Regions from separate parts of the Kitasatospora sp. NPDC088861 genome, predicted to be linked through region 2. Evidence: riboswitches for the same ligand, from Rfam matches in the RefSeq annotation. Region 2 holds a riboswitch; each other region holds the start of a gene.

Region 1 (4,830 bases), on a different contig from region 2:
ATCGTCGGGATGGTGAAGCTCGCGCCCTCCTTGACCCCGGAGGGCCAGCGCGAGGTGACGGTGCGGGTGCGGGTGTAGAAGCGGATCGAGTCCGGCCCGTGCTGGTTGAGGTCGCCGAACCCGGAGCGCTTCCAGCCGCCGAAGGTGTGGTACGCGACCGGCACGGGGATCGGCACGTTGACGCCGACCATGCCGGTGTTCACCCGGCGCGCGAAGTCCCGCGCCGTGTCGCCGTCCCGGGTGTAGACGGCCACGCCGTTGCCGAACTCGTGCTCGCTGGGCAGGCGCAGCGCCTCCTCGTAGTCGGCGGCACGGAGCACGGTCAGGACGGGGCCGAAGATCTCCTCCCGGTAGATCCGCATGTCGGGAGTCACGCGGTCGAACAGCGAGGCGCCGAGGAAGTAGCCGCCCTCGTGCCCCTCCAGCCGGAAGTCCCGCCCGTCGACCACGAGTTCGGCGCCCTCCTCGACCCCGAGGTCCAGGTAGCCGCGGACCCGCTCCAGCGCGTCGGCGCCGACCAGCGGGCCGAAGTCCGCCGCCGGGTCGTCCGAGCGCCCGACCTTCAACGCGGCGATCCGCTCGACCAGTTTGGCCACCAGGGCGTCGGCGGTCTCCTCCCCCACCGGGACGGCCACCGAGATCGCCATGCAGCGCTCGCCGGCCGAGCCGTAGCCGGCGCCGATCAGCGCGTCCGCGGCCTGGTCGAGGTCGGCGTCCGGCATCACGACCAGGTGGTTCTTGGCACCGCCGAAGCACTGCGCCCGCTTCCCGTGCGCGGCGGCGGTGGCGTACACGTACTGGGCGATCGGCGTGGAGCCGACGAACCCGACCGCCTGCACCCGCGGGTCCTCCAGCAGGGTGTCCACGGCCTCCTTGCCGCCGTTGACCACGTTCAGCACGCCCGGCGGCAGCCCGGCCTCCAGGAGCAGTTCGGCGAGGCGCAGCGGCACCGAGGGGTCGCGTTCCGAGGGCTTGAGGACGAAGGCGTTGCCGCAGGCGAGGGCGGGTGCGGCCTTCCAGAGCGGGATCATCGCCGGGAAGTTGAACGGCGTGATGCCCGCGACCACGCCGAGCGGCTGGCGCATCGAGTACACGTCGATGCCGGTGCCCGCGTTGTCGCTGAACTCGCCCTTCAGCAGGTGCGGGATGCCGGCGGCGAACTCCACGACCTCCAGGCCGCGCTGGATGTCCCCGTGGGCATCGGCCACGGTCTTGCCGTGCTCGGCGGACAGCAGCCGGGCCAGCTCGTCCTTCTCCTGCTCGACGAGTTGGAGGAAGCGCAGCAGGACGCGGGCCCGCCGCTGCGGGTTCCACGCGGCCCACCCGGGCTGGGCCTGCGCGGCGTCGGCGATCACCGCCTCGACCTCGGCCCGGCTGGCCAGCGGCACCCGGGCCTGCACCCGGCCGGTGTTGGGGTCGTACACGTCGCCGAAGCGACCGGAGGTGCCGGCGGTGGGCTTGCCGGCGACGAAGTGGGTCAGTTCTCGGACCATCGGGTTCCTTCTCTCGACAGGGGTGGGGAGAGGAGGAGGATCGGAGGCCGCCGCGGGTCGGCGGGCACACGGTGGTGCGCCCCGCGGCACGGGCGTGCGGCGGCGGAACGGAACGTCAGGGCGTGGACGCCCCGGCGGCCGTGGGCACGGGACGACCAGGAGCGGCAGTGGAGCGGGAGCAGCCCGGAGTCATGCGTGTCGTCTCCATCCTCGTGGAAAACACGGAACACCCGCGGCCGGTATCCTGACTCCCGGATCACCGCACGCCCCCAGGCCTTCCCGGCTGGCTGCCAGTGGCCTTCATCTGCGAGGACGAACTCCCCGGTCACAGTGGCGGGACCGTGCCGGACTCACACCGGCTTCCCTGACACCGCGGACCTGTCGTCGACCATATAGTTGGACGTCCTAGTAAGTCCAGAGGCCCGCACGCGCGTTGCGCCATCGGGTTTCCGCCGCGCCGAGCCCTGCCCGACGCCGGTCACCGCGCAGCCGCGTAACCGCGTAACCGCGTAACCGCCCACCATTCGCAGGCCACCCCCTTGCCGGAACGTTCCGGCATGGCTAGATTCTTCACCACGCCAGCAAAGCTGACTGAACTTTCAGTTATACCGCAGGGCCGCGTCGGCACCAGAGAACAGAAGGAACACCCATGACCACGTCCACCACCACCGGCCGCACGGCCGCCGGAGGCCCCGCCTCCCGCACCTGCCGGACGTCCCGCCGGCAGACGAGGACGGTCCGCCCGTGACCTCGTACGCCGTCCTCACCTCCTTCGGCTCCCCGCTCGGCTCCCCCGGCCGCACCAGGCCCGCCGAACGCGCACCGCTGCGCGTCGGGCTCGTGCAGATGCGCTGGCACACCGACCCGGCCGAGCACGACGCCCGGCTGCGCGAGGGCGTGGCACTCGCCGCCGCGCAGGGCGCGACGATGGTGTGCCTGCCCGAGCTGACCCGCAGTCCCTACTTCTGCAACACCGACGACCCGATGGGGGAGGGCGCCGCCCGCCACCTGGAGGACGTCGAGACGGGGCCCACCACCCGCCTCGCCGCCGAACTCGCCGCCGAACTCGGCATCAGCGTCCACGCCTCCCTGTACGAGCGCGCCGAGGACGGCGGCCTCGGCTACAACACGGCCGTCTGCGTGGACCGCGACGGCACCCTCGTCGCCAGAACCCGGAAGAACCACATCCCGGCCTTCCCCGGCTACCGCGAGGACCTGTGCTTCCGCCCCGGCGACAGCGGGTTCCCCGTCCTGGCCCACCAGGGCGCCGCCTTCGGCTTCCCCACCTGCTGGGACGAGTGGTTCCCCGAACTCGCCCGGGCCTACGCGCTCGGCGGCGCCGAAGTCCTCGTCCACCCCACGGCCATCGGCTCCGAGGTGGACCTCCCGGACTTCGACACCCGGCCCATGTGGGAGCACGCCATCAGCGCCAACGGCCTCGCCAACGCGCTGTTCATGATCGTGCCCAACCGGATCGGGACGGAGGGCCGGTCCACCTTCTACGGCTCGTCGTTCATCTCCGACCCGTACGGCCGGATCCTGCTCCGCGCCCCGCGCGACCGGCCCGCCGTCCTCGTCGCCGACCTCGACCTCGACCAGTGCCGGGACTGGCGGGAGTTCGGCCTCCTGCGCACCCGCCGCCCCGAGCTGTACGCCCCGCTGACCGCGACGAGCCGCACCGACGCCTGACCGGACGCCCCGGCGCACCCACGCCGGGGCGTCCCGCCGCCACGAGTCGACGTGCCGGGACTGACGCCAACTACCTTTTCCAGTAGCGTAGTTGACGTGACCGACGCGCCGACCTCAGGTGGTGGCCGTCGGAGCGGGCGAAGCCGCACCGGCGGACGGCGGGGCCTGGCAGGGCAGGACGACCATCACACTCACACCCTGGCCGGGCTTCGACGCGCCCGCCGAAACGGTGTAGCCGTCGGACTCGTGGACGGCATCGAACTCCCAGGTGGGCGGGGTGGACTGAGCGTCCGCACCGGACGCCGACGAGGTGATCTTGAAGCCCTCGCCCGCCAGCTTCTCCCGCAGCGCCCGCAGCACCTCGGGGCGCTGGTCGTCCGTGGCCTTGAGCAGGATCCCCGAGCTGAGCTGGTAGGCCTCGCCCTCGTCGGCCACACCCAATCCCCGCCCCGGGCACCTGTAGTAGCCGATGAGCTTGCTCCACGCATCCCGCTCAAGGCCCGTCAGCTCGCGCACGTGGCCCTGGACCCGATCCGTCCGGGCCAGCGCCTCCTCCCGGGACTCGGCACGTGTGGGCTCGCTCGGCGTTTCCCGTCCTCCGCCCGGCGTTTCCCGCCCTCCGCCCGGCGACCCCACGGACGAGCATGAGCCGAGCACCAGGGCACCCGACACCATCAGCACGGCCGCGCAGGCCGCCCGTGCGCCCGCCCCGGCCGGCACGGCCGTCGATCTCTTGAACAAGTGCAGTACTCTCCCCCGCTGACAGGTGTGCGTTTTTGCCATCCGGATGCTACGGCACCACCGGAAAGGCTCCGCATGTGCCGAAGCGTGACAGCCGACACCAAGGCGCGTGCGGTCGTCTGACAAGCGCTACCCCGGTGAAGGCGGAGGGCTGGATGAGGGCGAGGGAGCGGACGGGACGGGTCCGGCTCCCGCGAGCCGAGCATCCGTCAGCGGCATCGGCCGAACGGGTGGGCACCAGCGGCGTCGGACATCTTGTGCGCGCACGAAGGCAAATCGCCGTGCGTAACTGTGCGCGGGTCCGGCGGCCACACGGTCCGCCGTACGAGCCGACGGCCGCAACCCGCCCAGTCCCACCCCTCCACGCCCCGCACCCCGAACGGAGCCGCCCGCCCATGCGCACCCCCACTCTCGCCGCCCTCTCGCTGGCGATCGCCCTACCCCTGACGGGGCTGGCCGCCACCGGCACCGCCGCCGCGCAGTCCCCCGCCTCCCGGGCGGTGCCGATCACGGAGTGCGAGGGCGTCCCCAAGGTCCGCGATACCGGCGCCGAGAACTACCTCTGCACCCGGAAGGAACTCGGCCCGGTCACCCTGCCGACGGACTCCGTGCTGACCAAGCTGCTGGCGGGCTACGACCGGCTGGGCGGAGTGACGCCGGTGCGCTTCCTGGACTGGTACCGGGACTGGAGGGGGTGGAAGTACCCGGACCACAACGGCTTCACCGACAACGACGGCACCCTCGACATGGCTGTACAGAGCATGACGGAGCACCAGAAGCTGGACCGCTTCGGGAACAGCGCCTACGGCTCGTTCCTCGCCCCCGGCGGCACACTGTTCTCCCAGCGCGCCCTTCCGCCGGACTCCCTCAACGGGGGCGAGGACAACTACCACTGCTTCGAGGTGCA
Region 2 (4,830 bases):
GGGCGGCGGCGACGTCGAAGCCGCCGAGGGCGGCCCGGGTGAGCGCCCCGGTGCCGAGCCGGACGACCCGGGCGGTGGGGTGGAGCTGGCGGAGCAACGCGAGCCCGGGCGCGTGCGCCGTCGCGCGCGGGACGGCGAGGGTGGTGGCGTACTCGACCTGGTGGGCGAGCGCCTCCGCGCGGGTCCGCTGGTCCTGGACGGCGGTGTGCTCGCCGTGCTCCACCAGGTCGTCGGAGACGGAGAGTTCGCCGATCAGCCGGTCCGGGTCGACGGCCGTGACCACGCCCGCGAGTTCGACGGCGTCCTCCAGGTGGCGGCCGTCCGCCTCTCCCCCGGCGATCACCTCGACGGCCGGGTGCGGGTCGCTACCGCCCCACAGTTCGACGATCGCGAGCCCGTACCGGCCTTCGTCGGCGATCCGCAGCAGTCGCGGCAGCAGGTCCTCGCGCAGGGCGCAGCAGGGGCAGTCGTTCACCAGCGGGACGTCGGCGGCGTCGAACCCGCCTCCCGCGTCGCGCAGTTCACGGTGGACGACGCCCTGCGAGGCCTCCCGCAGGTCATGGTGGAGGACCACCGCGTCCACCGCTGCCGCCGCCAACTCCCGGACGGCGGCGCGGCGTTCGTCGGCGTGCAGTCCGGCGACGACCACCACGGGCAGTTTGATCCCGTCCACGCCGCTCACCAGCTGGCCTTGCGGACGCCGGGCAGGTGGCCGGCGTGGGCGTGAACGCGGAGGTTGACCCGGGAGAGGCCGAAGGCGCGCAGGTAGCCACGGGGGCGGCCGTCGACGGCGTCGCGGTTGCGGATCCGGGTGGCGCTGGCGTCGCGAGGCTGGCGGGCGAGTTCGGCCTGGGCGTCCGCGCGTTCGGCGGGGGCGGTGCCGGGGTGGGCGATGATCCGCTTGAGCTCGGCGCGGCGCTCGGCGTACCGGGCCACGACGGCGCGGCGCTGCTCGTTCTTGGCGATCTTGCTCTGCTTGGCCATCAGACCTTCCCCCCTCGGGCGCGGATGCGGGCGACGGCGGCCTCGATGCCGATCGTGTCGATGGTGCGGATGCCCTTGGCGCTGAGGGTGAGCCGGACGTACCGGCCCTCACCGGGCAGCCAGTAGCGCTTGTGCTGGATGTTGGGGTCGAAGCGACGGCGGGTGCGGCGGTGCGAGTGCGAGATCGCGTTGCCGAATCCGGGTTGGCGGCCGGTGAGTTGGCAGTGGGCGGACATGGGTGCTCCCTGGCGTCCGGGAATGGGCGGGACGGAGCTCACGTTACACCAGATGAAAATGACTTCCATTTCGGTGTACGGTTTCGCCTCAGCCCCGAACACCCCGCCAACCCGGGAGGACACCCATGGCCCGCAGCGAACTGCGCCCCGTCATCAAGCTCCGCTCCACCGCCGACACCGGCTACACGTACGTGACCCGCAAGAACCGCCGCAACGACCCGGACCGGATGGTCCTGCGCAAGTACGACCCGGTCGCGCGCCGGCACGTCGACTTCCGCGAAGAGCGCTGAACCCCGCCCGCCCGACGACCGGCACCGGCCCGCAGCGACGAAACGGCGCCTCCCCCCGGGATCCCGGGGGAGGCGCCGTCGCTGATCGCTGCCGTCGCTGATCGCAGCCGTCGCTACTCGGCGGCCACCCAGCGCTTCTCCACCCGGGCCAGCTTCCAGTAGGCGATCGCCGCGGCCCAGACCACCACGAACAGCCCGGCGATCGCGTAGCCGACGTTGTCCAGCGAGATGCCCGCGATCCAGCCGGTGACCGGGTCGGTCAGATCGAGCTTCTCGTGCAGCACGCCGACCAGTTCGATGGTGCCGATGACGAAGGCCACCGCGATCGACAGCCCAGTGATCGTCAGGTTGTAGTACACCTTCCGGACCGGGTTCGCGAAGGCCCACTGGTACGCGAAGTTCATGAACGTCCCGTCCAGGGTGTCGAACAGGCTCATCCCGGCCGCGAACAGCAGCGGCAGGCAGACGATCGCGTACCAGGGCAGCCCGGCCGCCGCGCCCGACCCGGCCATCACCATCAGGGTGACCTCGGTCGCGGTGTCGAAGCCCAGCCCCAGCACCATGCCCACCGGGAACATCTGCCCGGGCCGGGTGATCGACCGGGTCGCCCGGTTCAGCACCCGGGCCATGAAGCCGCGCGAGTTGAGGTGCTCCTCCAGCTGCGCCTCGTCGTACGACCCGGCCCGCATCGCCCGGAACACCTTGAGTATGCCGAGCAGCGCGGCCAGGTTGAGCGCGCCGATCAGGTAGAGGAACGCGCCGGAGGCCGTCGTGCCGACCATCCCGAGCCACTTGTGGGTGGCCGAGTCGTCGTCCATCAGCGTGCTGGCCAGCTGCGCGCCGCCCGCCACCAGGGCGGCCATCAGCACCACCATCGAGGAGTGCCCGAGGGCGAACCAGAAGCCGACCGAGACCGGCCGCTTGCCGTCCGCCATCAGCTTGCGGGTGGTGTTGTCGATCACCGCGATGTGGTCGGCGTCGAAGGCGTGCCGCATGCCGAGGGTGTACGCGGTGATCCCGAGGCCCACCCCGAAGACCTGGGTGCCGACCGCGTAGTTGTGGGGCGCGACCAGGAAGACGAGCGTCCCGAAGGCCACCACGTGCATGGCCAGGATCACCCCCATCAACCCGGCCGTGCGGACGGTGTCCTCGCGCTTCCAGCGGAACGTGGGCAGCACGGACGGTGTCGCCGGCGCCTCGGCGGCGGCGGTTTCGGGCAGGGTCATTCGGGTCACGCTCCAGCACCTCGTGGAAACACTTCGTGAGATGCCGTGGCCGGTCTCCTGGCTTACGGGGGTCCCGTACCCGCCTTCCCAGGTGCGCGAGGCTCCCAGTGGCGTCGTGGGTACGGACGTCTCTCCATCGTCGACGATCACGATGGCCCGATCACAGTGGCGAGGGCCGCTCCGGACTGGGACCCCTGAGGATCCGTCACCGGTCTTCCCGAGCACCACGGCGGGGAACACCGTAGGGGCCAGGACCCACCCTTGCAAGGCTGCGCACCTGCGCAGGTGTCCAGGATCACAGGCCCCCTCCTGCAACAATGTGCGCATGCATCTCGTACCGGCCGACCGCGCGGGCCACCGCACCATCGACGGACACCGGGTCTGCGAGGCCATCGCCGCGATCGGCGACCCCGCGCACGTCCGCACCTGGGCCGAGCGGTTCTCCCTGCTCGCCGACCCCGGGCGGCTCGCCCTCCTGCTCGCCCTCCACCGGGCCGGCCCGCTCGCCGTCTCCGACCTCGCCGTCGCCACCGGCATGCGCGACCCCGCCGTGTCCCAGGCCCTGCGGCTGCTCCGCACCGCGGGCGTGGTCACCGGGGACAAGGACGGGCGGATCGTGCGCTACCGGCTCGTGGACGAGGCCCTGCGCCCCCTCCTCGACGCGTGCGCCGCCGCCGAACACCACGAGCCCAGCGCGGCCGTCGTCTGACCGGCTCCTCCGGAGGACGCGCCGGGGCCCGGCCGGAGCAACCCTCGAACGCGGTCAGGCCGCCTGGCAGGCGGGGCACCAGAAGAGGTTGCGCGCGGCGTGCTGCTCCGTCCGGACCTCGGTGCCACAGACCAGGCAGGGCATCGCGGCCCGCCGGTAGACGTACACCTCGCCGCCGTGGTCGTCGACGCGCGGCGGGCGGCCCATCGCCTCGGGGGTGTGCTCGGGGCGGACGGTGTCGATCCGGCCCGCGCCGACGCCCTCGTGCATCAGGGCGACCAGGTCGGCCCAGATCGCGTCCCACTCGCCCCGGGTGAGGTCGCGGCCGGCGCGGTGCGGGTTGATCCCGTGGCGGAACAGCACCTCGGCCCGGTAGACGTTGCCCACCCCGGCCAGCACCTTCTGGTCCATCAGCAGCGCGGCGACGGTCGTCCGGCTGGCCGATATCCGGCGCCAGGCGGCCTGCGGGTCGGCGTCGGCGCGCAGCGGGTCGGGGCCCAGCCGGGCGGCGACGGCGTCCTTCTCCGCGCCGGTGACCAGCGCGCAGGTGTTGGGGCCGCGCAGGTCCGCGTAGCCGTCGTCGTTGGCCAGCCGCAGCCGGACCAGGCCGACCGGCTCGGGCGCGGGCCCGGTACCGAAGGCGAAGCCGCCGTAGAGGCCGAGGTGGACGTGCACCCAGGCGCCCTCCTCGAAGCCGAGGAACAGGTGCTTGCCGACGGCTTCGGCCGCGGTGAGCAGCTGCCCGTCGATGGCCTTGGCCTCGTCGGCGAACCGGCCCTGCGGGCTGGACACCTCGACCGGACGGCCGCCGAAGGCCTTCCGGTTCTCGGCGGCGAGGCGGTGGATGATGTGGCCTTCCGGCACGGGCGTCAGCTCCCCCGGGGTGGTTCGACAGGACCCGCACATCATCGCAGCCGGCACCGACACCGCCGGATCGTCGCAGGTCAGCGCACCGGCATGCCCATCAGCCGGGCCAGGATGACGCGGTCCAGCTCGGCGGCGGTGCCAGCCACGTCCAGGTACGAGTTGTCGATGATCGGCAGCCCGGAGTTGTACCAGCCGGCCATCCGGCCGTGGATCCGCGCCACCTCCTCGTCACCGAGCCGCCGGGTGCCGCCGCGCCGGGCGTTGCGGTGCAGCACGGAGTCCAGGCTGGGCAGCAGCACGACCGGGATCATGCCGGGGCCGATGTGCCGCTTCCAGCCGCCGAGGCCGATGGCCGGGCGGTCCGGGAAGACGGCGTCGTCGATGATGCAGGAGATGCCGTTGGCGAGGTAGTTGCGGCAGGCGAAGCCGCAGGTGCGGCGGGCCAGCCGGTACTGCGCCTCGGAGGCGTTGTTCCAGCCGGACTGCGGGTTGGCGAAGCCGGACTGCACCCACTCGCG
Region 3 (4,693 bases), on a different contig from region 2:
ATCCGTCGTCGGCGTGACGTCGCTGGCGTCCGCCGACCCGAACCCGTCCAACATCGGTTCCTCCCCGCAGTGGGTCCGGCTGAGCACCAGCCACTCCGCGGGCGTCTACACCGCCGCCGACGCGGGGTCCGGCAAGTACAACAACATCACCCTCGCGCCGGGCGACTCGGCCTGGGCGGACTGTTGGGTGGCCGGCGGGAACGTCGGCAATGACGGCGACGTCTGGTACCACACCACGTGGGTGTACCAGTACGGTGTGGTCACCCCCTCGGGGTCCTCCTGGACGTTCGCACCCTACGTGGACGGCGCGGCGATGTTCCACAACGTGCCCGGCCTGCCCCACTGCTGAACCACCCGATGACCCACAGCGGCCCCGCGCACCGACCCCGGCGCGCGGGGCCGCTCGCACAGCTGCTGACCGAACAGCTCGCCCGGCGGCGCCGAACGTCCCGCACCGTCTGAACTCTGAACCGCCGGTGCCCCGGCCCCCCTTCCGGAGGGGCCGGGGCACCGGGGTGTCTCCGGAGGTCAGGGCGCGGTGACGCCCGGCTGGGCGCCGGCGCCGAAGGACCAGCCCTCGACGTCGCCGGGCGCCGGGTTGTAGCTGCCCGCGCCGAGGTTGCTGTACGACCAGGGGCCGCCGTGCTGGGCGTGCCAGTACGACCAGTAGGCGCTGCCGGTGGGGTTGGCGCAGGTCGTCGGCAGGGCGTTGATGGTGCAGACGAAGCCCGGGTAGCGCGGGTGGAAGGTGTACGCGAACCCGGCGCCGGTCAGCGCGGCCAGGCCGCTGGCCGGGTCGCCGGGTGCGCAGCCGGTCTGGATGCCACCGCCGACGGCGGTGAAGTCGACCACGACGGTGACGCCGGTGGTGCCGTCGCAGGCGGCGGCCCGCGCCTGCGGGGCCTGGACGACGGAGGCGCCGAGCAGTCCGGCGGTGAGGGCAGCGGCGGCGGCGATCGACCCGAGGGTGCGGCGGGCCGGGCGCGCGGGCGCCATGGTGTCGGTCATCGGAGCTCTCCTCGCGGGGTCAGCGGGTGGTCGCCGGGCAGGCCGGCACGGGCGCGTCCGGGCGGGCACCGGCGGCGGAGAGGGTGGCCAGCGGGGTGCCCGCGAGGCCGAGGACGGCCTGCGCCGTGGCCCGGGCGCCGGTGGCCGGGTTGAAGCCGGTCGCGTCGTAGGCGACCGCCCCGCGCACGCCCGGGTCCGTGGCGCAGCCCTGCTGGAGCTTGACCAGGCTGCTCCAGCCCTTGAGGCCGGCCCCGAAGCGTCCGCCGGCCAGCAGCGCCTGCGTGGCGAGGCCGGTGGTGTTGGCGTTGGACGCGGCGGCCCCGGCGGCCGAGAAGCCGCCGTCGGCGTTCTGGTGGGCAGTCAGCCAGCCGAGTCCGGCGTCGGCCTTGGCGGTGCGGCCGGTCGCGGCGAGGGCCTGGGCGGCGAGCGCGGTGGCGTCCGGGTCGCTGGCGCAGGTGGCCTGGCCGAAGGCGACCGGGTACCCGCCGTCCGCGCACTGGCTGTTGGCGAGGAAGTCGACGGCCGTCGCCGGGGCCCCACCGGCCGTGCGGTGCAGGGCGATCACGGCCAGGGACTGGCCGAAGGCGTTGCTGTAGTCGCCCCACTGCGAGCGGTCGGAGAACCGGCCCTCGGCGGTCTGGAGCGAGCGCAGGCGGGCCGGCAGGTCGACGCCGCCGAAGGCCGTCGGGTTCCCGCCGCGCACCTCGACGGCGAGCAGCAGCTTGGCGGTCGCGCCCGCGTAGGCCTCGGTGGTGCCGTCGCCGAGGTAGCCGCTGATGACCTCGGGCTTGGCCAGCCAGGCGGTGGCCTTCGTGGCGGCCTGGTCGGAGCTGTGCGAGGCGGCGAAGGCCAGCACGGCGTCGATGGTCAGGCCCTGGTCGGGGTAGGCGGTCCCGTTGAAGACGGACTCGAAGTGGTCGCCGTCGACGAGTTGGCGGGCGAGCCAGCCGCCCGCGGCGGCGTCGGGGCGGACCGTCGGGGACGAAGTCGCGGCGGCAGGTGCCGCGTGGGCGGCAGCGGCCGCCGGGAGGACGGTGGCGAGGGCGAGCGCGGGTATCGCGAAGAGGCGCAGGGGGCGTCGGAACGAGGACACGGTGGGCCTTTCCGGGCCCGCACGCAGGGGCCCGGAGGACGGCGGCAACAAGCCGGGCAGCCCTCGGAGCTCCGGCCCGCAGACCACGACGGGAGGAGGGGACGACACACCTCCGCCGCCGGGTACTCGGGCTCGCCGCCGACATCGGATCGGCGGCCTACCGTTGCGGGTCAGCGCCGGATTCGAACCGGACTTCCCCCAGCGGCGGAGTCACAACATGACGGCCCATCATGGCGAGACGGAGAAGTCCCGGTCAAGGGATCGTCCGCCGCATCGCGCCACATCGCGCCGCGAACCGCTCGGACCGTCAGCGGTGAAGGAACTCCGGTGGGCGCTTCTCGGCGAAGGCCGCCATGCCCTCCTTCTGGTCCGCCGTGGCGAACGTGGCGTGGAACAGTCGCCGTTCGAAGCGGACGCCCTCGGCGAGCGTGGTCTCGTACGAGCGGTTGACGCTCTCCTTGAGCATGACGGCCGCCGGGGTGGACATCGCCGCGATCGTCTCGGCCACCGCCAGGGCCTCGGCCTGCAGTTGGCCCGCCGGGACGATGCGGGAGACCAGGCCGGCCCGCTCGGCCTCCTCGGCGCCCATCATCCGGCCGGTCAGACAGAGTTCCATCGCCTTCGCCTTGCCGACCGCCCGGGTCAGCCGCTGCGAGCCGCCGATGCCGGGGATCACGCCGAGCTTGATCTCCGGCTGCCCGAACTTCGCGGTGTCCGCCGCCAGGAGGACGTCGCACAGCATCGCCAGCTCGCAGCCGCCGCCCAGCGCGTAGCCCGCCACCGCCGCCACCACCGGCTTGCGCAGCGCGGCGAAGCGGTCCCAGGCGGCGAACCAGTCGCCGAGGTAGGCGTCGACGAAGTCGAGCGACTGCATCTCCTTGATGTCGGCGCCGGCCGCGAAGGCCTTCTCGGAGCCGGTGATCACCAGCGCGCCGATCTCCGGGTCACGGTCGAACTCCGTTGCCGCCTGCACGACTTCGTTCATCAGCAGGGTGTTGAGCGCGTTCAGCACCTTGGGCCGGTCGAGCGTGATCAGCCCCACCCGGCCCTTGCGCTCGACCAGGATCGTCTCGTAGCCGGTCACTTGCCGTCCTCCCGCAGGGTGGTGATGATCGCCGAGAAGTCCAGGCCGGCGCCCCCGTCGGCCTGAGCGAAGTCCGCGTACAGCTGTGCCGCCCTGCGTCCGAGGTCCGTGGGCAGGCCCGCGGCGTCGGCGGCCCCGGCGGCGAGTCCGAGGTCCTTGGCCATCAGGGCGGCGGCGAACCCGGCCGCGTAGTCGCGGTTGGCCGGGCTGGTCGGCACCGGCCCGGGGACGGGGCAGTTGGTGGTGAGCGCCCAGCACTGGCCGGAGGCGGTCGAGGCGACGTCGTAGAGGGCCTGGTGGCTGAGCCCGAGGCTCTCTCCGAGCACGAAGGCCTCGCTGACCGCGATCATCGAGATGCCCAGGATCATGTTGTTGCAGATCTTCGCGGCCTGCCCCGCTCCGGGGGATCCGCAGTGCACGACCTTGCGGCCCATCGCCTCCAGCACCGGTCGGGCCGCCTCGAAGTCCGGCTCGGCGGCTCCGACCATGAAGGTGAGGCTCGCGGCCGTGGCACCGACCACCCCGCCGGAGACCGGCGCGTCCACTGCCCGGTGCCCGGCGGTCACGGCCAGGTCGTGCGCCGCCCGGGCGTCCGCGACGTCGATCGTGGAGCAGTCGACGAAGAGCGTTCCCGGGCGGGCGGCGGGCAGCAGGTCCGCGTAGGCGGCCAGCACGTGCCGGCCGGCCGGCAGCATGCTGATGACGACGTCGGCCTCCCGCACCGCCTCGGTCGCGGACCGCGCCGGACGGACGCCGCCCTCCTCCGCCCGCCGCAGCGCCTCGGGTGCCAGGTCGTAGCCGGTCACGGTGTGCCCGGCCTCGGCGAGGTTGGCGGCCATCGGGCCGCCCATGTTGCCGAGGCCGATGAATCCGATGACTCCGTTGAATCCGTTGACTCCGTTGCGGCGGGTCACCAGCGCTCCAGGGGTGTGGTGGGGGCCAGGCCGAGTTCCCGGTCGCCGAGCGGGGCGAAGTAGCGGGCCACCGCGGCGGGCTCGACGGCGCTCAGCGTCGACGGGTTCCACCGCGGGGAACGGTCCTTGTCGATCACCTGGGCGCGGATCCCCTCGGCCAGGTCCGGTGTGGAGAGCGCCGCGCAGGAGGTCCGGTACTCCTGGTCGAGGACGGCCTCCAGCGGGCCGAGGGTACGGGCCCGGCGCAGCGCCGCCAGGGTGGCCTTCACGGCGGCGGGCGAGTTGGCGGCGATCCGGTCCGCGGCCTCCTTGGCCTCCGGTTCGCCGCTGTCCCGCAGGCGGTCGAGGATCTCCTCCACGGTGCCGGCCCCGTAGCAGCGGTCGATCCACGCCCGCCGGCCGTCCAGCACGCCGGCCGGTGCGGGCCCGACGTTCCGTTCGAGGGCGTCGTGCACGGGGAGTTCGGCCAGGTCGTCCAGCAGCGCGGGCAGCCGCTCGGCCGGGACGAAGTGGTCGGCGAGGCCGCAGAGCAGCGCGTCCGCGGCGCCGACGGAGCCCGCGGTCAAGGCGAGGTGGGTACCCGACTCGCCGGGC
Region 4 (4,830 bases), on a different contig from region 2:
ATCGGCCGGGGCGTCGATGCCGCCGGCCGACCAGGTGGCCGAACCGTCGCCGGTCGAGGGAGCGGCGGTGTCCGAGGGCCCAGCCGTGGCGGGCAAGCCCGTCGGGCCCGGCGTGTTCGTGGGAATGTTCGTAGGTGTGCCGGTCGGTGTGCCCGTGGGCGTGCCGGTCGGGGTGCTGGTCGGCGAACCCGTCGGGGTCGCCGTCGGGGTCGCCGTCCCGGTGGAAGTCGGAGTGGGCGTCGGCGTCGACGTTCCCCCGAGCTCCCGGAACAGCGTGCCGAACGAGATCCCGGTGGCACCGCCGAGCACCTGCGTGGACGCGCGGACGTCCGATCCCGGCTGCCCGGCGGAGGCCACGTTGAACCCGCCGTCGCCGTTCTGCTGGCCCGACAGGAAGTCGCGCGCCTTGGCGATCTGGGCGCCGTACGTGGACTGGCGCAGTGTCATGCCCTGGATGGCGAGCGCGGCCGAGTTGGTCGAGTCGCCGGCCGCTCCCGGGAAGCCGCCGTCGGGCAGCTGCCGCGCGGCGAGCCAGCCGAGGCCCTGGTCGACGGCCCGCGCGGCTTCGTCGCCCGGCACGAGGGCGAGGGCCATGACGGCCATCGCCGTGCTGTCCACGTCGGAGTCACCGGTGGCGGGGATCAGGCTCGGCCACGAGCCGTCCTGGTGCTGGAGGCCCTTCAGGTAGGCGATCGCGGGAGCCGCGTTCGTCGAGTCCCCGGCCCGGAGCTGGGCCATGATGCCGAGCGCCTGGGAGAACACCGAGGTCGCGTAGGTGTAGTTGCCGGGCGCCGCGCAGCCGGTGTTCTGGTCGGCCTTGATACACACGAGGGCGGCCAGGGCGGCGATCAGGTCGTGGCCGCCGAAGGCGCGCGGGTTGCGGCCGACCACCTCGGCGAGCAGCGCCTCCTTTCCGATCGAGCCGCCGCCTGCGTACTCGGTGCCGATGCCGGTCCAGTCGTTGACGGTGCGCTCGCCGGCGTCCTTGCCCGGCTGGTCCAGGAAGTCGACGATCCTGCGCAGCGCGGCGTCGTCGGTGCCGGTGGCCGCGAGGGCGTAGGCGCCGTCGATGGTGAGGCCGAAGTCGGCGAAGGCCGGGAAGCCCTCGTAGTAGCGGCCGTTGATCAGGCGGGACGGGTCGGTGAGGTAGGCGCTGCCCTTGGCGGCGTCGGGGGCTCTCCCGGCAGGCGGCGTGGTCGCGGGCGAGGTCGGCGGCGTGCTGGCGGGTGTCGTCGGCGGGGTGGTGGCGTCCGGGTTGTGTCGGACGCTGGTGAGGTCGGTGCCGGTCAGGGCCAGGATCGCCTGCTCGGTGGCCGCCGGGTCCGGGTCGGTGGTCGACGCGTCGGGGCCGAAGCCGCCGTCCGTGCCCTGCCGGGCGGCGAGCCAGGCCGTGGCGGCGGCCCGGCGGGTGTCCTGTCCGGTGGCCTTGAACGCCTGGGCCGCGCTCGCGGTGCTGATGGTGTCGCCGGGGGCGCCGAGGTACGGGAGGAGGGATCCGTCGGCCTGCTGTCCGGCCGCGAGCTGGTCCGAAGCCTTCCTCGCGGCCGTCTCGTACCCGGGCGCCGTACGCAGGGCGAGGACCGCGAGGCCGGTGGTGAGCGGGTCGGACTCGCAGTGGTCGCCAGCGACGATCATCGATCCGGCCACCCCGCCGTCGGCGCACTGGAGCGCCGTGAAGCGGGCGAGCGCCGGGGCGGGTGGCGTGACGCCGGCGCGCTGGAGGGCGATGACGCCGAGGGACTGAACCCAGGGCGAGGCCGCGCCGAGGAAGTCCCCGGCGGCGGTGCACTTGCCGTTCTCCCCCGCCGCCGTGCAGACATGGCCGGTGAGCGCGGCGATCAGGTCCCGGCCGCCGAAGGCCCGGGGATCGCCACCGGTGCTCTCGGCGACGAGGGCCAGCAGTGCGGCGGCCCTCGCATCGGGCCGGCCGGCCGGTCCGTCGGGGTGGAGGAAGGCGTCGGTGTGAGCGGAGAGGAAGGCGACCGTCCTGCGCAGCGCCGGGTCCTGCGTGCCGGCGGCGGCGAGGGCGATGGCGGTGAGGGCGGTCCGGGGGTAGTCCGGCCCCTCGACGGCCCAGTTCTCCATGTGGTCGCCGCCGACGAGTTGGCGGGCCAGCCAGGCCGCGGCGGCCGCCGGGTCACCGGCGGCGGACGGCCCGGTCGGAGTCGGGGTCGAGGTCGGAGTCGGGGTCAGGGTCGCCGAGGGCGACGGCGAGGCGGACGGCGAAGCCGGCGAACCACCGCTCTTCGCCCGGACGGAGTCCGGCGTGAAGCCCGGTGCCCCGCTGGTGCCGCCGATGTCGGTGCCGCCGTACACCCAGGCCTCGACCTCGCCGGGCTTGGGCTTCTGCGTCCCGGCGCCGAACCGGCTGTAGGACCAGGCCTGTTGGCCGGGTTCGGCGATCCAGTACGACCAGTACGCGGTGGCCTGCGGGGTGTTGACGCAGGGTTCCTCGGCCGGCGTCGGGTACTGGGTGCCGCTGTTGAAGGTCCCGGTTCCGAGTCGGCAGATGAAGGCGGGTCCGTCGTGCTCGGTTCCGGCGGTGGTGAAGCCGGCGGCGTGCAGCAGGTTCATCCCGGTCGTGGGGCGGGCGTCGCAGCCCCGGACGACGCCGCCGCCCCAGTGGGTGAAGTCGACGGCGACGATCGCGCCCGTCGTCGCCGTGCACTGCTCGATCGGGTCGGCGGCCGCAGTGCCGGGGCGCCCGAACAGGACGCTTCCGCAGGCGGCGACCGCGACAGCACCGGCGACCACCAAGGAGGCGAGGTCCCGGTTCCTGTGACGTGTGCGACTGCTGCTGACCCTCACGACGACTCCCTGGTCGGTCGACGCAGGGCGCAACGGCGCAGCCCACGGTCTCCTGGGCAGGGACCGTCCGGACCGCGTCGTAGTCCGCGACGACGCAAGTGCTCTGTGAACAGGGCCCCCGGTCCAGGCATTCCGGCTCACCCACCACAGGTGGGTCCACGGTTGCGGGTCAGCGCCGGAGTTGGACCGGCTTCCCCTGAATGCCGAGGGCAAAAAATCGGTTCATCAGACCACGACGGCCGAACGGGAGTCAACGGTCCGTCATGTCGATCACATCACCTCGTCGGCCGGTGCGCCGTGCGGTAGCGTCCGCGGTGGCCGAGCGGGGGAACCCGGTGCGAATCCGGGGCTGACGCGCAGCGGTGTGGGGTGGCGATCGTGCTGCCCCGAGCCCGGATGCCCGCCCGGCCACGCACCATGGCGAAAGCCGGCCCACGCGATCCGGGCGGCGACCGCTCCGGCCGTCGCGCGCCCTCGAACGGACGCCGGAACTCCGGGGCAGGGTCGGCGTCCGCCACCCCAAGGAGCCTGTCCCGTGTCCCTCCTCGCCCCCTCGCGGACCACCCCTGCCCGCGCCGCCTCCGCCGTCACCGTCGCCCTGACGGCCGGCTCGCTCCTGCTCTCCGCCGTCCCCGCCCACGCGACGGCCAGCCCGACCCAGATAGCCACCTCGAAGAGCACCGGCGTCACCTACCTGAAGTCGCTCCAGGCCGCCGACGGCAGCTACGCCACCGGCGGCGGGCTCTCCAACGAGTGGGCGTTCAGCGCACTCGCGGCCGCCGGCACGGCCGCCGCGGACGTCACCCCCGGCGGCGACCCCACCAAGAACGCCCGCCTGGTCTACCGCGGCCAGCTCGCCGCCCCCGGCTGGCCGAGCGCCTCGCCGGTCGTCACGGACTACGAGCGCGGCATCCTCAACGCCTACGCCGCCGGCATCGACCCCGCCCGGGTCGGCCCGGGCCGCAACCTCGTCGCCGACCTCGCCGCCTACTGGCAGACCGCCGAACCCGGCTACTACGGCCCGTCCGCCAACTTCAACGGCACCGTCTTCGGCCTCCTAGCCCTCGCGGGCGCCAAGACCCAGGCCGGCAGCCCTCGCGTCCCGCAGCCGCTGCTCGACACCTCCGTCACGGCGGTGCGCGCCAACCAGCACAACGACGGCGGCTGGAACTTCAGCAAGGCCGCGGGCGACCCGAACGCCCTCGCCCAGGGCAGCGACATCGACATGACCGGCGCCGCCATGGCCTCGCTCTGCGCCGGGGGCGTCCCCGCCACCGACCCGGCGATCGTCGCCGCCAAGAACTTCCTCAAAGGCAAGCTCACCGCCTCCGGCGCCTTCAACGCCGTGTTCGGCGTCAACACCGACTCCAACGGCTGGGCCGTCTCCGGCCTCAACGCCTGCGGCATCAACCCCCAGGGCACCGACTTCACCAGCGGCACCGGCAAGAGCCCCGTCGACTTCCTGATCGCCCAGCAGTTCAAGCCCGGCGGCGGCTTCAAGTACCTGCCCACCGACACCACCCCCTCCCCCTACGCCTCCGTCGACGGCCTGCGCGCCGTCGCCGGCGCCGGCTTCACCGCCACCCCGCCGACCCCGACCACCACCGGCGAGCCCGCCTGGGCCGCCGCCACCGCCTTCGTCCCCGGCACCGCCGCCAAGCTCGCGCTGGTCATCGACGACGGCACCGGCGCGCTCAAGGTCTGCGCCGCCACCCTCACCCCGACCGGCACCACCGCGACCCTCGGCGACGTCCTCGACGCGGCCGCCGGCGCCGCCCCGAGCGGCTGCGTCACCTCGGTCGCCCCGTCCACCGGCGGCGACACCGTCACCGCGATCAACGGCACGGCCAACAGCGGCTCCTCCACCTGGCAGGTCAGCCTGGACGGCACCACCGCCACCGGCGCCACCCGGGCCACCACCGTCCACCTCGGCGACACCGTCTCGCTCCGCTACGGCAACTGATCCGGAGACCCTGGCCGTCCTGGACGCCGGGTACGAGCCAAGCCACGAAAGCGACGAAC

The links. Region 2 has a riboswitch for cobalamin ahead of ACIP37_RS19635 (HoxN/HupN/NixA family nickel/cobalt transporter). Riboswitches for the same ligand answer to the same signal wherever they lie in the genome.
Region 1: another riboswitch for cobalamin. It lies ahead of ACIP37_RS20260 (CoA-acylating methylmalonate-semialdehyde dehydrogenase); the one in region 2 lies ahead of ACIP37_RS19635 (HoxN/HupN/NixA family nickel/cobalt transporter).
Region 3: another riboswitch for cobalamin. It lies ahead of ACIP37_RS20235 (peptidase); the one in region 2 lies ahead of ACIP37_RS19635 (HoxN/HupN/NixA family nickel/cobalt transporter).
Region 4: another riboswitch for cobalamin. It lies ahead of ACIP37_RS20215 (prenyltransferase/squalene oxidase repeat-containing protein); the one in region 2 lies ahead of ACIP37_RS19635 (HoxN/HupN/NixA family nickel/cobalt transporter).

Annotation. Positions count from the first base shown of each region.
Region 1 covers NZ_JBIVJF010000011.1:113,819-118,648, forward strand. Annotated here, with positions in the region: gene ACIP37_RS20260 (CoA-acylating methylmalonate-semialdehyde dehydrogenase) at 1-1,493, opposite strand, end outside; cobalamin riboswitch at 1,710-1,901, opposite strand; gene ACIP37_RS20265 (nitrilase-related carbon-nitrogen hydrolase) at 2,238-3,182, shown strand; gene ACIP37_RS20270 (hypothetical protein) at 3,297-3,617, opposite strand; gene ACIP37_RS20275 (TNT domain-containing protein) at 4,319-4,830, shown strand, end outside.
Region 2 covers NZ_JBIVJF010000010.1:209,097-213,926, reverse strand. Annotated here, with positions in the region: gene ACIP37_RS19655 (CobW family GTP-binding protein) at 1-673, opposite strand, end outside; gene rpsN (30S ribosomal protein S14) at 679-984, opposite strand; gene rpmB (50S ribosomal protein L28) at 984-1,220, opposite strand; gene rpmG (50S ribosomal protein L33) at 1,346-1,510, shown strand; gene ACIP37_RS19635 (HoxN/HupN/NixA family nickel/cobalt transporter) at 1,624-2,736, opposite strand; cobalamin riboswitch at 2,766-2,980, opposite strand; gene ACIP37_RS19630 (metalloregulator ArsR/SmtB family transcription factor) at 3,062-3,445, shown strand; gene ACIP37_RS19625 (DNA-formamidopyrimidine glycosylase family protein) at 3,500-4,309, opposite strand; gene ACIP37_RS19620 (AAA family ATPase) at 4,390-4,830, opposite strand, start outside.
Region 3 covers NZ_JBIVJF010000011.1:107,497-112,189, forward strand. Annotated here, with positions in the region: gene ACIP37_RS20225 (hypothetical protein) at 1-349, shown strand, start outside; gene ACIP37_RS20230 (flagellar hook-length control protein FliK) at 529-1,008, opposite strand; gene ACIP37_RS20235 (peptidase) at 1,028-2,101, opposite strand; cobalamin riboswitch at 2,201-2,322, opposite strand; gene ACIP37_RS20240 (enoyl-CoA hydratase) at 2,409-3,185, opposite strand; gene mmsB (3-hydroxyisobutyrate dehydrogenase) at 3,182-4,099, opposite strand; gene ACIP37_RS20250 (enoyl-CoA hydratase/isomerase family protein) at 4,096-4,693, opposite strand, start outside.
Region 4 covers NZ_JBIVJF010000011.1:102,364-107,193, forward strand. Annotated here, with positions in the region: gene ACIP37_RS20215 (prenyltransferase/squalene oxidase repeat-containing protein) at 1-2,808, opposite strand, end outside; cobalamin riboswitch at 2,913-3,056, opposite strand; cobalamin riboswitch at 3,134-3,210, shown strand; gene ACIP37_RS20220 (hypothetical protein) at 3,344-4,771, shown strand.